2 linked regions of the Cupriavidus necator genome follow. The protein of the gene in region 1 binds, or shares a complex with, the protein of each later gene. Links are inferred from orthologs where the notes say so. Each region holds a gene or a part of one and is shown on either strand. Other genes may lie near its edges. The genes, in order: pmbA and tldD.

Region 1 (7,259 bases):
CCAGACCCACCACAGCGAGCCGGCGCGCTCCATCAGCCACAGCACCGCCAGCAGCAGCGGCAGGCCCAGCGCGCAGGCCACCACCAGCATCTTGGCCATGTCGGCCAGCCACAGGCCGAACGTCATCTTGTTGAAGCCGAAGCGCTGCTCGATGCCGAACTGGCCGTACAGCGAGAACGGCAGGTCCACCAGCCCGCCGATCAGCGCCACGCTGGCCACCAGCGCCACGCCATAGGCATAGCCTGGGCCGAAAGTGTCCAGCCAGGACTGGTTGAGCCACTGCAGCCCGCCCAGCATGGTGAAGCCGATCAGCACCGCGGCCCCGGCCAGCACCTCGAGCATCGACAGCCGGGTGCGGGCGATGGTGTAGTCCGCGGCCTTCTGGTGCGAGGCCAGGCTGATGGTGTCGGCAAAGCGCGGCGGCACCGCATTGCGGTGCTGCGCCACATGCCGGACCTGGCGGGCGGCCAGCCAGAGCCTGGTCAGCACCATCAGCACCAGGGCGGCGAGAAAGACAATCGTGAACATCGGCAAGAGCCTTGTTGTGGGTGCGGGCGCCCCGCATTGTGCGCGGCGGGCGTCCGTTGGAACCGCCGAGCCCCGGGGTGGGGCAGGCGGTGGTCCGGGATATCCGGAAAACACCCCGGCGCTGGTGCGCAAACGGCCATTCCGGACGGATATGCGAGAATTATAAATTGTTCGCGCCCGCCCCCGCCGCGGCCGCTTCCCTGAAATCCCTATCTTCCGCAGTCCCGATGACAAGCCAAGCCACCGCCAAATCCGTCAAAAGCGAAAACAACCTGATCTGGCTGGACATGGAAATGACCGGCCTGCAGCCGGATACCGATCGCATCATCGAAATCGCGATCGTCGTTACCGACTCCGAACTCAATATCCTGGCGGAAGGCCCGGTGCTGGTGATCCACCAGAGCGACGCCGTGCTCGATGGCATGGACAACTGGAACAAGGGCACCCACGGCCGCTCGGGCCTGATCGACAAGGTCAAGGCATCGACCCTGACCGAAGAGCAGGCCGAGGCCGAGCTGCTGGCCTTCCTCAAGCGCTGGGTGCCGGCCAGCAAGTCGCCGATGTGCGGCAACTCGATCTGCCAGGACCGCCGCTTCATGGCGCGCTACATGCCCAAGCTGGAGGCCTTCTTCCACTACCGCAACCTGGACGTGTCCACGCTGAAGGAGCTGTGCAAGCGCTGGGAGCCGGCCATCCACAAGGGCTTTATCAAGCGCCAGCTGCATACGGCGCTGGCCGACATCCTGGAATCGGTCGAAGAACTGCGCTACTACCGCACGCACTTTATCCGGCACACCGCGCCGGGCGCCGCACCGGCAGCGGACGCGCCGGCCGCCGGCACGCCCGCGCAATAAGCGGGGCCGGCTGCTCCCGGAACAACAACCCACTGCAAGCGACGGGCCGCCCGCACGGGGCGGCCGTCGCCGGGGCGCGTCCCGCCCGCCTGCCCATGCTTGAGCGCATCGTCTCCATCATCACGCCGGTCATCCTGATCATCCTGGTCGGGTGGCTGTACGGGCGCAAGGCCCATCCGGACATGGCCGGCATCAACCGCGCCACGCTGGACGTGATCGCACCGCTGCTGGTGGTGTCGGCCTTCGTCAGCAAGGATTTCGTGCTGGCCGACCAGCTGGTGCTGCTGGGCTGCGCTGTGGCGGTGGTGCTGGGCTCCGGCGTGCTGGCGTGGGCGCTGGCGCGGCTGCTGAAGGCCGATCCGCGCACCTTCGTGCCGCCGATGATGTTCAACAACTGCGGCAACATGGGGCTGCCGCTGTCGGTATTTGCCTTCGGTCCGGCGGGGCTGGCGCCGGCGGTGGCGCTGTTCGCGGCATCGAACCTGATGCACTTCACCATCGGCATGAAGATCGTCAACCGCCATGCGTCGATGGCGCAGATCGCGCGCAACCCCATGGTGCTGGCCACCGTGGCGGGCGTGGCGCTGGCGCTGGCGCGGCCATGGTTCACGCTGCCGGACCCGGTATACCAGTCGGTCAAGCTGCTGGGCGACGCCACCGTGCCGCTGATGCTGTTTGCGCTGGGCGTGCGCATGAAGGACGTGAGCCTGCGCAACTGGGGCATGGGCCTGGTCGGCGCCGCGGCCTGCCCGCTGACGGGAATCGCGGTGGCGCTGCTGCTGGCGCAGTGGGTGCCGCTGACCGAATTGCAGCGCGGCCTGCTCTTTGTGTTTGCCGCGCTGCCGCCGGCGGTGCTGAACTTCCTGGTGGCGGACCATTTCCGGCAGGAGCCGGACCAGGTGGCGTCGATCGTGCTGCTGGGCAACATCGCCGCGGTGGTGTTCGTGCCGGTGGGGTTGTACCTGGGCTTGCGCTGAGGCGCGGGGAAGGGGAGCCCGCAGGCGCGCGCCTGCGGGGATTGGCGATTACGCCGCGGGCTTGGCCCGCACGGCGTTCTTCGGGCGCCAGGCCTTGACCACGGCCTCATCGGTTTCCATGTAGGGGCCGCCGATCAGGTCGATGCAATACGGCACCGCAGCAAAGATCCCTTGCGCCACGGCCTTGCCATCGGCATCGCGCAGGCCCTCCAGGGTCTCGCGGATGGCGCGCGGCTGGCCGGGCAGGTTGACGATCAGCGCGGCGCGGCTGGCGGTCTCGCGGATCACCGCCACCTGGCGCGACAGGATCGCGGTCGGCACGAAATGCAGGCTGACCTGGCGCATCTGCTCGCCGAAGCCGGGCATTTCCTTGGTGCCCACGGCCAGCGTGGCCTCTGGCGTCACGTCGCGGCGCGCCGGGCCGGTGCCGCCGGTGGTCAGCACCAGGTCGCAGCCGGCCACGTCGACCAGGTCGATCAGGGTGCGCGAGATCTGCGCCTGCTCGTCCGGGATCAGCCGCTCCACCGCCTGCCAGGGCGTGGTCAGCGTGCGCCCGAACCACTCGCGCAGCGCCGGGATGCCTTCGTCCTGGTAGGTGCCGGCCGAGGCGCGGTCCGAGATCGAAACGAAGCCGACAACGAGTTCATCGGGATGGTTGCGGACTACCGGCTGCGTGGTCTGGGTCATGCCTCGGGCTCCGGGGTAGGGGGTTGGTCCGCGGCGGCGCCGGCCTTGCCGTCCTTCGCATCCAGCGCCGTCTTGATCGCCTGGAACAGCTCGCGGAAATAGCGCGGCGGCTTGCCTTGCTCCTTTTCCTTGCGCGCGTTGCGGATGGTGTTGCGCAGCGCCTGCACGTCGATGCCGGGGTGCTCGGCGAGGAAGCGCGTCAGCGCCGCGTCGTCGGCCAGCAGCAGCTCGCGCCAGCGCTCGATCAGGTGCATGCGGGCGGTTTCGGCCTTGCTGGTGCCCTTGAAGCCCTCCAGCGCTTGCCGGATCACCTCGACCTCTTCGTCGTCGAGGCCGCGCATGATCTTGCCCACGAACTGCATCTGGCGGCGCTTGCCCTCGTGGCTGTTGATGCGGCGGGCCTGGTGGATGGCGTCGGCGAGCGCTTCGGGCATGGGCACGCGCGCCAGGCGGTCCTTGGCCAGGGCTTCGAGCTCGGCGCCAAGGTCCTGCAGGGCGGTCATTTCGCGCTTGCGCTGCGACTTGCTTTTCGGTTCGTCGTCTTCCGGTTCGGGCGCAAAGCCTCCGGGAAAGCGCGAGCCATTCGGATTACGGGAATTTCGCGTCATGCCCGGCATTTTATCTTGCTATGATTGCCGCTTGGACTTTTGATGACACCCGCCCAGCATGGACCAGATCGCAGAACAGACCGCGCACTTCACCTACACCCAGGCCCAGCTCAGCGAGATGGCCGCCGATGTGCTGCGCGTTGCACGCGAACTTGGGGCGACCGACGCCGCCACCGAGATCTCCGAAGGCAGCGGCCTGTCGGTATCGGTACGCAAGGGGCAGGTGGAAACCATCGAGCAGAACCGCGACAAGGTGGTCGGGGTCACGGTCATGATCGGCAAGCGCCGCGGCAATGCCAGCACCTCGGACTTCTCGCCGGCCGCGCTGCGCGCCACTGCCGAGGCCGCCTACAACATCGCCCGCTTCACGGCCGAGGACGATTGCGCCGGCCTGGCCGAGGAAGAACTGCTGGAACGCGCGCCGCAGGACCTGGAACTGTTCCACCCGTGGGCGCTGGACGCCGAGCGCGCCATCGACATTGCCACCCGCGCCGAGGCCGCCGCCTTCGCGGTGTCGCCGCGCATCCGCAACAGCGACGGCGCCAGCGTGTCGGCGCAGCATTCGCAGTTCGTGCTGGCGACCACGCGCGGCTTCTCGGGCGGCTACCCGTATTCGCGCCATTTCATCTCGTGCGCGCCGATCGCCGGCAGCGGCAGCGGCATGCAGCGCGATGACTGGTACTCGTCCAAGCGCTCGCCGCTGGCGCTGGCCGCGCCCGAGGACATCGGCCGCTACGCCGCCGAGCGCGCGCTGGCGCGGCTGCAGGCGCGCCAGCTGTCCACGCGCCGCTGCCCGGTGCTGTTCGAGGCGCCGCTTGCCGCGGGGCTGCTGGGCGCCTTCGTGCAGGCGGTGTCGGGCGGCGCGCTGTACCGCAAATCCACGTTCCTGTGCGATTCGCTGGGCCAGGCCGTGTTTGCGCCGCATATCCAGATCCATGAGCAGCCGCACACCCCCGGCGCCATGGGCAGCGCCCCGTTCGACGAGGAAGGCGTGCGCACCCGTGCCCGCGACGTGGTCCGCGACGGCGTGGTGCAGGGCTATTTCCTGTCGACCTATTCCGCGCGCAAGCTCGGCATGCAGACCACCGGCAACGCCGGCGGCTCGCACAACCTGACACTGACCAGCTCGCTGACCGAGCCCGGCGACGACTTCCCGGCGATGCTGCGCAAGCTCGGCACCGGCCTGCTGGTGACCGAGCTGATGGGGCAGGGCGTCAACTACGTGACCGGCGACTATTCGCGCGGCGCCTCGGGCTACTGGGTCGAGAACGGCGTGATCCAGTACCCGGTGGAGGAAATCACCATCGCCGGCAATATGGCCGAGATGTTCCAGCAGATCGTCGCCATCGGCGCGGACTCGCTGGTGCGCGGCACCAAGGAAACCGGCTCGATCCTGCTCGAGCAGATGACGATTGCCGGCACCTGAGCGGCGCGCGCCACCCAAAAAAAAGCAGGCCTGACGGCCTGCTTTTTTATTGCCCGCGCAACGGCTTACGACTCGTCCGACGGCGGCCGCTCGTACGTGACGAACGCATAGTCGAAGCCATTGGCCTCCGAATGATGCGTCTCGCGCGCGGTCTCCACCCATTGGGTGCGGTCGATTGCCGGGAAGAAGGCATCGCCTTCCACATCCGCATCGATCTCGGTCACCACCAGCCGGTCCGCGCATGGCATGGCCTCGGCGTAGAGCTGCGCGCCGCCGATCAGGAAGATCTGCTCCGCGCCCACGCACAGGCGCTGGGCATCTTCCAGCGAGGCCGCCACCTCGGCGCCCTCGATGCGCAGGTCCGGGTTGCGGCTGACCACGATATTGCGGCGCCCCGGCAGCGGGCGGCCGATCGAGTCCCAGGTCTTGCGGCCCATGATCACGGGCGCGCCCATGGTGGTACGCTTGAAGTGCGCCAGGTCTTCCGGCAGGCGCCACGGCAGCGTGTTGTCGCGGCCGATGGTGTTGTTGCGGGCGCGGGCGACGACCAGTGTCAGCAGCGTCATACGGCCACCGGTGCCTTGATGGCGGCGTGCGACTGGTAGCCGGCCAGTTCAAAGTCTTCGTAGCGGTAGTCGAAGATGCTGTCGGGCTTGCGCAGGATCTTCAGCTGCGGCAGCGCCAGCGGCTCGCGCGCCAGCTGGGTCTGCACCTGCTCGAAATGGTTGTTGTACAGGTGGCAGTCGCCGCCGGTCCAGACGAAGTCGCCCACTTCCAGCCCGGTCTGCTGCGCCATCATGTGGGTCAGCAGCGCATAGCTGGCGATATTGAACGGCACGCCCAGGAAAATATCGGCGCTGCGCTGGTAGAGCTGGCACGACAGCCGGCCATCGGCCACGTAGAACTGGAAGAACGCGTGGCAGGGCGGCAGCTTCATGCGCGGGATGTCGGCCACGTTCCAGGCCGACACGATCAGGCGGCGCGAATCCGGATTGGCGCGGATCTGCGCCACCAGGTCGGTGATCTGGTCGATATGTCGGCCGTCCGGCGTCGGCCACGAGCGCCATTGCGAGCCGTAGACCGGGCCCAGTTCGCCGTTCTCGTCGGCCCACTCGTCCCAGATGGTGACGCCGTGCTCCTGCAGCCAGCGCACGTTGGTCGAGCCCTGCAGGAACCACAGCAGTTCATAGATGATCGACTTCAGGTGCAGCTTCTTGGTGGTCACCACCGGGAAGCCTGCGCGCAGGTCGAAGCGCATCTGGTAGCCGAACACCGAGCGCGTGCCGGTGCCGGTGCGGTCGGCCTTGTCGGTGCCATGCTCGTACACATGGCGCATGAAGTCGAGGTACTGTTTCATCGGCGCGGGGCGGGATCGGGAGTGACGCGGGTACTGGTCCCGCAAAGCTGGCATTTTAAAGCAAAAGGGCCATCCCTCAGGATGGCCCTTCAGCGGCATGGCCGGGGCGGGTGCCCCGGCCATGCCTGGCACGGCTTGCCGCCTTAGTGGCTGCCGGCCGGTTGCTGCACGCGGCGCTTCTGCACCAGGTAGCCGGCGCCCAGCACGCCGCCGACGATCAGCACGTACAGGCCCCAGTTGACCACCGGGTTGGCTTCGAAGAACGCCTTGATCATCGGCTCGTGCACGATCATCTTGACTGCCGTGAACGCCAGCACGCCTGCGCCCAGGTAGATGATGATCGGGAAGCGGCTCATCAGCTTGAGCACCAGGCTCGAGCCCCACACCACGATCGGGATGCTGATCAGCAGGCCCAGCACCACCAGCAGGAAGCTGCCGTGCGCGGCGCCGGCCACGGCCAGCACGTTGTCCACGCCCATCACCGCGTCGGCGATGATGATGGTCTTCATTGCGCCCCACAGGGTCGAGGCGCCCGAGCCGTGCCCCTCGCCGTCGCCTTCGTCGGACAGCAGCTTGTAGGCAATCCACACCAGCGCCAGGCCGCCGATCAGCATCAGCCCCGGAATCTTCAGCAGCCAGACCACCCCGATCGTCATGGCCGAGCGCACCACCACGGCGCCGACGGTACCCCAGATGATGGCCTTCTTCTGCAGGTGGGCGGGCAGGTTGCGCGCCGCCAGGGCGATCACGATGGCATTGTCTCCAGCCAGCACCAGGTCAATGACGACGATGGACAGCAGTGCCGTCAGGAACTGCATCGTG
Region 2 (7,136 bases), 2.4 Mb from region 1 along the record:
CCCAGGTGGCGCGCGTGCCGCGCTACCTGCCGCTGAGCATTCCGGCCGGCACCCGGCACTACCTGGCCGGTGCGCTGGCGGGTGGCGAAGCTGCCGGCGTGAGCTTCGTGCTGCGCGGCGACCTGGCGCATTTCCCGTTCCATGCCCCGCACGAGAAGGCCGGCGAGTTCCATGTCGAGGTGCCGATCGAACACGTCAGCTACCAGATCGCCCCGCACGAGACCGCCAGCGGCACCACCACCGGCGCGCAGGCGTGGCCAACCTTCACCGACATTTCCGGGCGGGTCGTGTTCGACCGCGGCGGCATGACGTTCCTGGCAAGCCGGGCCACGGTCCACGACATCCCCGGCGTCACGCTGCAGGACGTCAAGGGCCGCATCGATGACCTTGGCCCGCACGGCAAGCTGGTGATCGACGGCGGCGCCAGCGGACCGGTGCAGGGCTTCCTGCGCTACATCAGTGCTTCGCCGGTGCGCGAATGGACCGGGCACGTGGCCGATGCGGCGCAGGCCCACGGCAACGGCGAGCTCAGGCTCAAGCTCGACATGCCGCTGGAACACGCCAATGCCGCCAAGGTGGACGGCCGCTTCCGCTTCCCCGGCAACGATGTCGTGCTCAGCCCGCAGCTGCCGCAACTGGGCCATGCCAACGGCACCATCACATTCAATGAACACGGTTTCGGGCTGGAGAACATGCGGGCCCGCTTCCTCGGTGGCGAGATCCGGCTCGGCGGCGGCACCCAGCCGGACGGCGCCACGCACGTCACCGCCAGCGGCAGCGTCTCGGCCGCCGGGCTGCGCGAGGCCGCCGCGGGCTCGGCGCTGGCGCCGGTGGCCGCGCGGCTCGAAGGCAGCACCAGCTACAGCGCCGTGATCGCCACGCGCGAGCGCCAGCTGCAGGTGCAGTTGAGCTCCGAACTCAATGGCATGGCGATCGGCCTGCCCGCGCCGCTGGCCAAGGCCGCGGCGCAAGACCTGGCGCTGCGCGCGGACCTGCGCCCGGCCAGCGCCCCGGACCGCGCCGGCACCAGCGAGCTGGTGCTGCAGCTGGGCCATGCGCTGAACGCGCGCTACCTGCTGCGCCGCGACCAGGGCGGCGGCATCGACGTGCTCGCCGGCGCCATCGGCATGCAGCAGGCGCCGCCGCCGCCCGCGGCCGGCGTCAGCGCCGCGGCCACCTTCGACCAGCTCGATATCGATGCATGGCGGGCGGCCTTCGGCGGCGGTGCCGGCAGCGCGGGCCCCGCCGCGGCGCCCTCACCCTTCCTGCCTGGCCGCATTGCGCTGCGCGCGCGCACGCTGCACGCCATGGGCCGCACGCTCGACGAGGTGGTGCTCGACGCCAACCGCGAAGCCGGCGGCTGGAACGCCAGGATCGACTCGCGCCAGGTGGCCGGCGCGGTGCAGTGGCGTCCGGCCGGGCCCTCGGCCACCGGGTCGCTGCAACTGCGCCTGGCGCGCCTGAACGTGCCCGATGCCAGCGACGAGCGCAACGTGGTGGACGCGCTCGCCAGCAGCATCGACGAGCTGCCCGCGATCGACCTGGTGGTCGACCAGTTCATGCTGCGCGGGCACGACTTCGGCAAGCTTGAAGTCAAGGCCCATACCGGCACCAGCTCCGCCGATCCGGTCTGGACCCTGGAAAAGCTGCAGATCGAGCAACCCGGCGCCACCCTGACCGGCAGCGGCAGCTGGCGCGTGCCGCGCCAGCTGCGCGCCGACGCCAATGCCGAGCGCCGCACCCTGTTGTCCTTCAGCATCGACGTGCGCGATGCCGGCGCCACGCTGGAACGGTTGGGGCTGGCGCACACGCTGAGCGACGGCAAGGGCAAGCTCGAAGGCCGCGTGGCCTGGCGCGGCTCGCCGCTGTCGATCGACTACCCGACGCTGTCGGGCAAGCTGTCGCTGGACCTGGAGAATGGCCAGATCCTGAGCGTGGAGCCCGGCGCGGCGCGGCTGCTGGGCGTGCTCAGCCTGCAAGGCCTGCTGCGCTTTGCCATGCTGGACTTCCGCACCCTGTCGGGCCGCGGGCTGGTGTTCGACCGCATTGCCGGCACTGGCACGATCGAGAACGGCGTCGGCACGATCCAGGACTTCGAGCTCAGGAGCCCGCAGATCATCGCCAGCATGAGCGGCACCGCCAACCTGCTGCGCGAGACCCAGGACCTGCGCGTGGATGTGGTGCCACGCATCAACGCCACCTCCACCTCGATCGCGGCCGCCTTTATCAACCCGGTGCTGGGAATCGGCACGCTGGCCGCGCAACTGCTGTTTGCCGACGAGTTCTCCAAGGTGTTCACCCAGCACTACCGCATCACCGGCAGCTGGGCCAACCCGCAGATCGGCAAACTGGAGGACAATAAGGCGCAAGCCCCGACCTTCCAGAACCGCGCGGACCCCGCCCTCCCGCGCTGAGGAAAACAACGCCGCCTATGACTGCAACCGCCGCCTCCGCCCCGTTCCGCGTTGCCGCCGTCCAGACCGTGACCGGCACCTCGCTCGATGCCAACCTGGCGCGCGCCGACGCGCTGATCGCCGAGGCCGCAGCCGGCGGCGCGGCACTGGTGCTGCTGCCCGAATACTTCTGCATGATGGGCCGCTCCGAATCCGACAAGGTGGCCGTGCGCGAGCATGACGGCGACGGCCCGGTGCAGCAGTTCCTGGCCGATGCGGCACGCCGCCACGGCATCTGGCTGGTCGGCGGCACGCTGCCGATGTGGTGCGACGACCCGGCGCGCGTGTACAACACCTCGCTCGCCTTCAACCCGCGCGGCGAGCGCGTGGCGCGCTATGACAAGATCCACCTGTTCGGCTTCACCCGCGGCACTGAAAGCTACGACGAGTCGCGCACCATCCTGGCCGGGCGCACGCCGGTCAGCTTCGACGCGCCCTGCGGCCGGGTGGCGATGTCGGTGTGCTACGACCTGCGTTTCCCCGAGCTTTACCGCGGACTGGCCGCCGGCGACGGCACCAGCTTGATTCTGATGCCGGCCGCCTTCACCTACACCACAGGGCAGGCGCACTGGGAGATCCTGCTGCGCGCCCGCGCCATTGAAAACCAATGCTATGTGCTGGCCGCGGCACAGGGCGGCAAGCATGAGAATGGCCGGCGCACGTGGGGCCATTCGATGCTGGTCGATCCGTGGGGCGAGGTGCTGGCAACGCTGCCTGAGGGCGAAGGCGTGGTCGGCGGCGTGATCGATCCCGCGCGCCTGGCCGAGGTCCGGCAGAACCTGCCGGCACTGCGACACCGGGTGCTGTAGCATGTACGCAATCGCGGCAGCCTTCACCGGCTCCCGCCCGGAGAATTTTTTGCCGCGCCGGCCGCAAGCCGGCGCGTCCCCAGGAAGAAAGGACATCTCATGAACGCCGGCGATCTCGGAATCCGCAACCTGGCCACCGCGCAGCAACTGCTGCTGGCACCGTACGGCCTGGACGAGGCCAAGCTCCAGCGCGTGCTGGCCGATATCTTCACGCACAAGGTCGACTATGCCGACCTGTACTTCCAGTACACCCGCAACGAGGCCTGGAGCCTGGAAGAAGGCATCGTCAAGTCGGGCAGCTTCAGCATCGACCAGGGCGTGGGCGTGCGCGCGGTCTCGGGCGACCGCACCGCCTTCGCCTATTCGGACGACATCAGCCTGGCGGCGCTGTCGCAGGCCGCGGCGGCCACGCGCACCATCGGCCGTGCCGGCAACGGCCGCGTCAAGGTGGCCGGCGAGCTGGCCACGCACGCCGGGCGCAACCTGTACGCGCCCAACGACCCGCTCGACTCCATGAGCGCGGCCGAGAAGGTGGCGCTGCTTGAGCGCGTCGAGCGCATGGCGCGCGCCAAGGATCCGCGCGTGGTGCAGGTGATGGCAGGCCTGGCCGGCGAATACGACGTGGTGCTGGTGGCGCGCAGCGACGGCGTGATCGCCGCCGACGTGCGTCCGCTGGTGCGGGTCTCGGTCACGGTGATCGCCGAACACGGCGGGCGCCGCGAGGTCGGCTCTTCCGGCGGTGGCGGCCGCTATGCCTATGGCTACTTCACCGACGAGCTGCTGCAGAAATATGTTGACGAGGCCGTCTCTTCGGCCCTGGTCAACCTGGACGCGCGCCCGGCCCCGGCCGGCTCGATGACCGTGGTGCTGGGCCCGGGCTGGCCCGGCGTGCTGCTGCATGAAGCCGTCGGCCACGGCCTGGAGGGCGACTTCAACCGCAAGGGCTCGTCGGCCTTTGCCGGCCGCATGGGCGAACGCGTCGCGGCCAAGGGCGTGACCGTGGTCGACGACGGCACGCTGGCCAACCGCCGCGGCTCGCTCAACCTGGACGACGAAGGCAACCCGACCCAGTGCACCACGCTGATCGAGGACGGCATCCTGCGCGGCTATATCCAGGACACGCTCAACGCGCGCCTGATGAAGATGCCGGTCACCGGCAATGCGCGCCGCGAAAGCTATGCCGCGCTGCCGATGCCGCGCATGACCAACACCTACATGCTCAACGGCGACAGGGATCCGCAGGAGATCATCGCCAGCGTCAAGCGCGGCCTGTATGCGGTCAACTTCGGCGGCGGCCAGGTGGACATCACCAACGGCAAGTTCGTGTTCTCGGCGAGCGAGGCCTACATGATCGAGGACGGCAAGATCACCTACCCGGTCAAGGGCGCGACGCTGGTCGGCAACGGCCCGGAATCGCTGAAGGATGTCACCATGATCGGCAACGACATGCGCCTGGACTCGGGCGTCGGCGTGTGCGGCAAGGAAGGCCAGAGCGTGCCGGTGGGCGTGGGCCAGCCGACGCTGCGCATCGAGAACATGACGGTGGGCGGCACCGCCTGACCAGTCCGGCGATGACGAAGACGGGACCCTGCGGGGTCCCGTTTTTCACGGGATCGCCCCGGCCTTACGGCCGCACTTCATACACCAGGTTGAACGGCGTCTGCGCCGCGCGGCGGAAACTGCTGAAGCCGGCCTGCTCAACCACTGCGCGCATGCGCGCCTCGCCCGCCTGCGCGCCCAGGCACAGGCCGACTTCCTGCGCGCGCGACGCTGGCGTGCAAATGAAGGTGGACGCGGAATAGAACACCCGGCCCAGCGGGTTCAGGTTCTGCTCCAGCGTGTCGTTGGCAAACGGTTCCACGATCATCCAGGCGCCATCGGCACGCAGGGTCTCGCGCACGTGGCGTGCCGCGCCGACCGGATCGCCCATGTCGTGCAGGCAGTCGAATACCGTCACCAGGTCATAGTCCTTGCCGCCGTAGTCCTTGGCGGTGGCCACTTCGAAGCGCACGCGCTCGGTCATGCCGGCGCGGCGCGCGGCTTCGGCCGCATGGCGCACCGAAGGCTCGTGGTAGTCGAAACCGACAAAGCGCGAGGCCGGATACGCCTGCGCCATGATGATGGTCGACGCGCCGTGGCCGCAGCCCACGTCCGCCACCGATGCGCCCGCCTTGAGCCGCGCCTCCATGCCGTCCAGCGCGGGAATCCATTCCGAAACCAGGTGCGCCGCGTAGCCCGGCCGGAAGAAGCGCTCGGTGCCGTGGAACAGCGCGGGATCGTGCTCGTGCCAGCCCAGCCCGCGGCCGTTGCGGAAGATATCGATCACCTTCGGGATGGCGCGGAACTGCGCCACCGCGATCTGGAACGCGCCCGGGATGAATGCGAGGCTGCCCTCCTGCGCCAGCGCATAGGCCTGCTCTTCGTTCAGGCTGAACTGCCCGGTGGCCGGGTCATAGTCGACGTAGCCGCTGGCCGCCTGTGCCGACAGCCATTCGCGCAGGTAGCGCACGTCTGTATGGGTCTTTGCCGCCAGCACTTCGGCGGTCATTGCTTTTTCCGCCATGGCCTTGTACAGGCCGAGTTCATCGCCCACCACCACGGTCGCGGCATGCATCACCGCGCCGATATCGTTGACGAATTTTTCCATGAAGGCATTCAGCCTCGCTTCATCGACGCTCATGATGCACCTCCCCGTGCTCACTGCTCCCCGGTTCCAATATAGCCCCGGGTATGTCGGGGAAAGCCGAAAAGCAGTGGCGGGACAAGGCTTGGCAAGGCGCCGGGAGATGCGTACGCCAGCGCACCGCATGGCCTCGTCGACACTTGCCAATTCTGGCAAAAGGCGCTATAAAGATGCTTCGCGGCGCGACAGGCAACTGACGCACGCCGAAAATTGACCGGCCGGCGCGCAATTTCCTGCCTTTCTGCTACGCAGTGCAGCATAAATTCGGCGCTCACGACGATAATCGATTCAAGCTGACCCAAGCCAAAGCCTTTTTCCGCCATGTCCGCTAAGTTTTACTTTTACTTTTTTAGCGATCTCACACCGCTGGCGGATAGGGAGGGACGGCTGTAGGCAGCGCCCCGAATACAAAAAAGACCGCCAGCGACCCTGGCGGTTTTTTTTATACCTGTTTGTTTCCCCACCCACTCACGACCTCACAAGAATCCCGGAGCCATCATGCTGAAGAACACCGACGACCTGCGCATTCGCGAACTCAAGGAACTGCTGCCGCCCGCGCACCTGATCCGCGAGTTCGGCTGCTCCGAACAGGCTTCGGACGTGATCTACGGCGCGCGCCAGGCCATGCACCGCATCCTGCACGGCATGGATGACCGCCTGATCGTCATCATCGGCCCGTGCTCGATCCACGATACCCGCGCCGCGCTGGACTACGCCAAGCTGCTCAAGGTCCAGCGCGACCGCTTCGCCGGCGAGCTGGAAGTGGTGATGCGCGTGTACTTCGAGAAGCCGCGCACCACGGTGGGCTGGAAGGGGCTGATCAACGATCCGCACATGGATGGCAGCTTCAAGATCAACGATGGCCTGCGCACCGCGCGCGAACTGCTGCTGAACATCAGCGAGATGGGCGTGCCCACCGGCACCGAGTACCTCGACATGATCAGCCCGCAGTACATCGCCGACCTGGTCAGCTGGGGCGCGATCGGCGCCCGCACCACCGAGTCGCAGGTGCACCGCGAGCTCGCCTCGGGGCTGTCGTGCCCGGTGGGCTTCAAGAACGGCACCGACGGCAACGTCAAGATCGCGGTCGATGCGATCAAGGCCGCGTCGCAGCCGCACCATTTCCTGTCGGTGACCAAGGGCGGCCACTCGGCGATCGTGTCGACCTCGGGCAACGAAGACTGCCATGTG

What was found.
Region 2: the proteins of pmbA (region 1) and tldD are in contact, whole or in part, in a solved structure (PDB 5NJ9), measured with the Escherichia coli proteins. The link is inferred for Cupriavidus necator from one-to-one orthologs.

What each region holds. Positions count from the first base shown.
Region 1 is NZ_CP066018.1:2,639,923-2,647,181, forward strand. The notes cover bases 2,920-5,896. They hold pmbA (metalloprotease PmbA), read left to right. Parts: upstream 2,920-3,712; coding sequence 3,713-5,080; downstream 5,081-5,896. Other genes in these bases: mog (molybdopterin adenylyltransferase), read right to left, coding at 2,920-3,046; yjgA (ribosome biogenesis factor YjgA), read right to left, coding at 3,043-3,663; I6H87_RS12340 (dihydrofolate reductase), read right to left, coding at 5,146-5,646; I6H87_RS12345 (thymidylate synthase), read right to left, coding at 5,643-5,896. Outside these bases: I6H87_RS12310 (M48 family metallopeptidase), read right to left, coding at 1-528; orn (oligoribonuclease), read left to right, coding at 756-1,382; I6H87_RS12320 (AEC family transporter), read left to right, coding at 1,478-2,359; more of mog, read right to left, coding at 2,408-2,919; more of I6H87_RS12345, read right to left, coding at 5,897-6,437; I6H87_RS12350 (TerC family protein), read right to left, coding at 6,581-7,259.
Region 2 is NZ_CP066018.1:289,453-296,588, forward strand. What follows is about bases 2,738-5,591. They hold tldD (metalloprotease TldD), read left to right. Parts: upstream 2,738-3,361; coding sequence 3,362-4,822; downstream 4,823-5,591. Other genes in these bases: I6H87_RS01385 (carbon-nitrogen hydrolase family protein), read left to right, coding at 2,738-3,262; I6H87_RS01395 (class I SAM-dependent methyltransferase), read right to left, coding at 4,887-5,591. Also shown: I6H87_RS01380 (YhdP family protein), read left to right, coding at 1-2,414; more of I6H87_RS01385, read left to right, coding at 2,432-2,737; more of I6H87_RS01395, read right to left, coding at 5,592-5,942; 3-deoxy-7-phosphoheptulonate synthase AroG, read left to right, coding at 6,444-7,136. UniProt on the Escherichia coli protein: Metalloprotease involved in CcdA degradation. Suppresses the inhibitory activity of the carbon storage regulator (CsrA).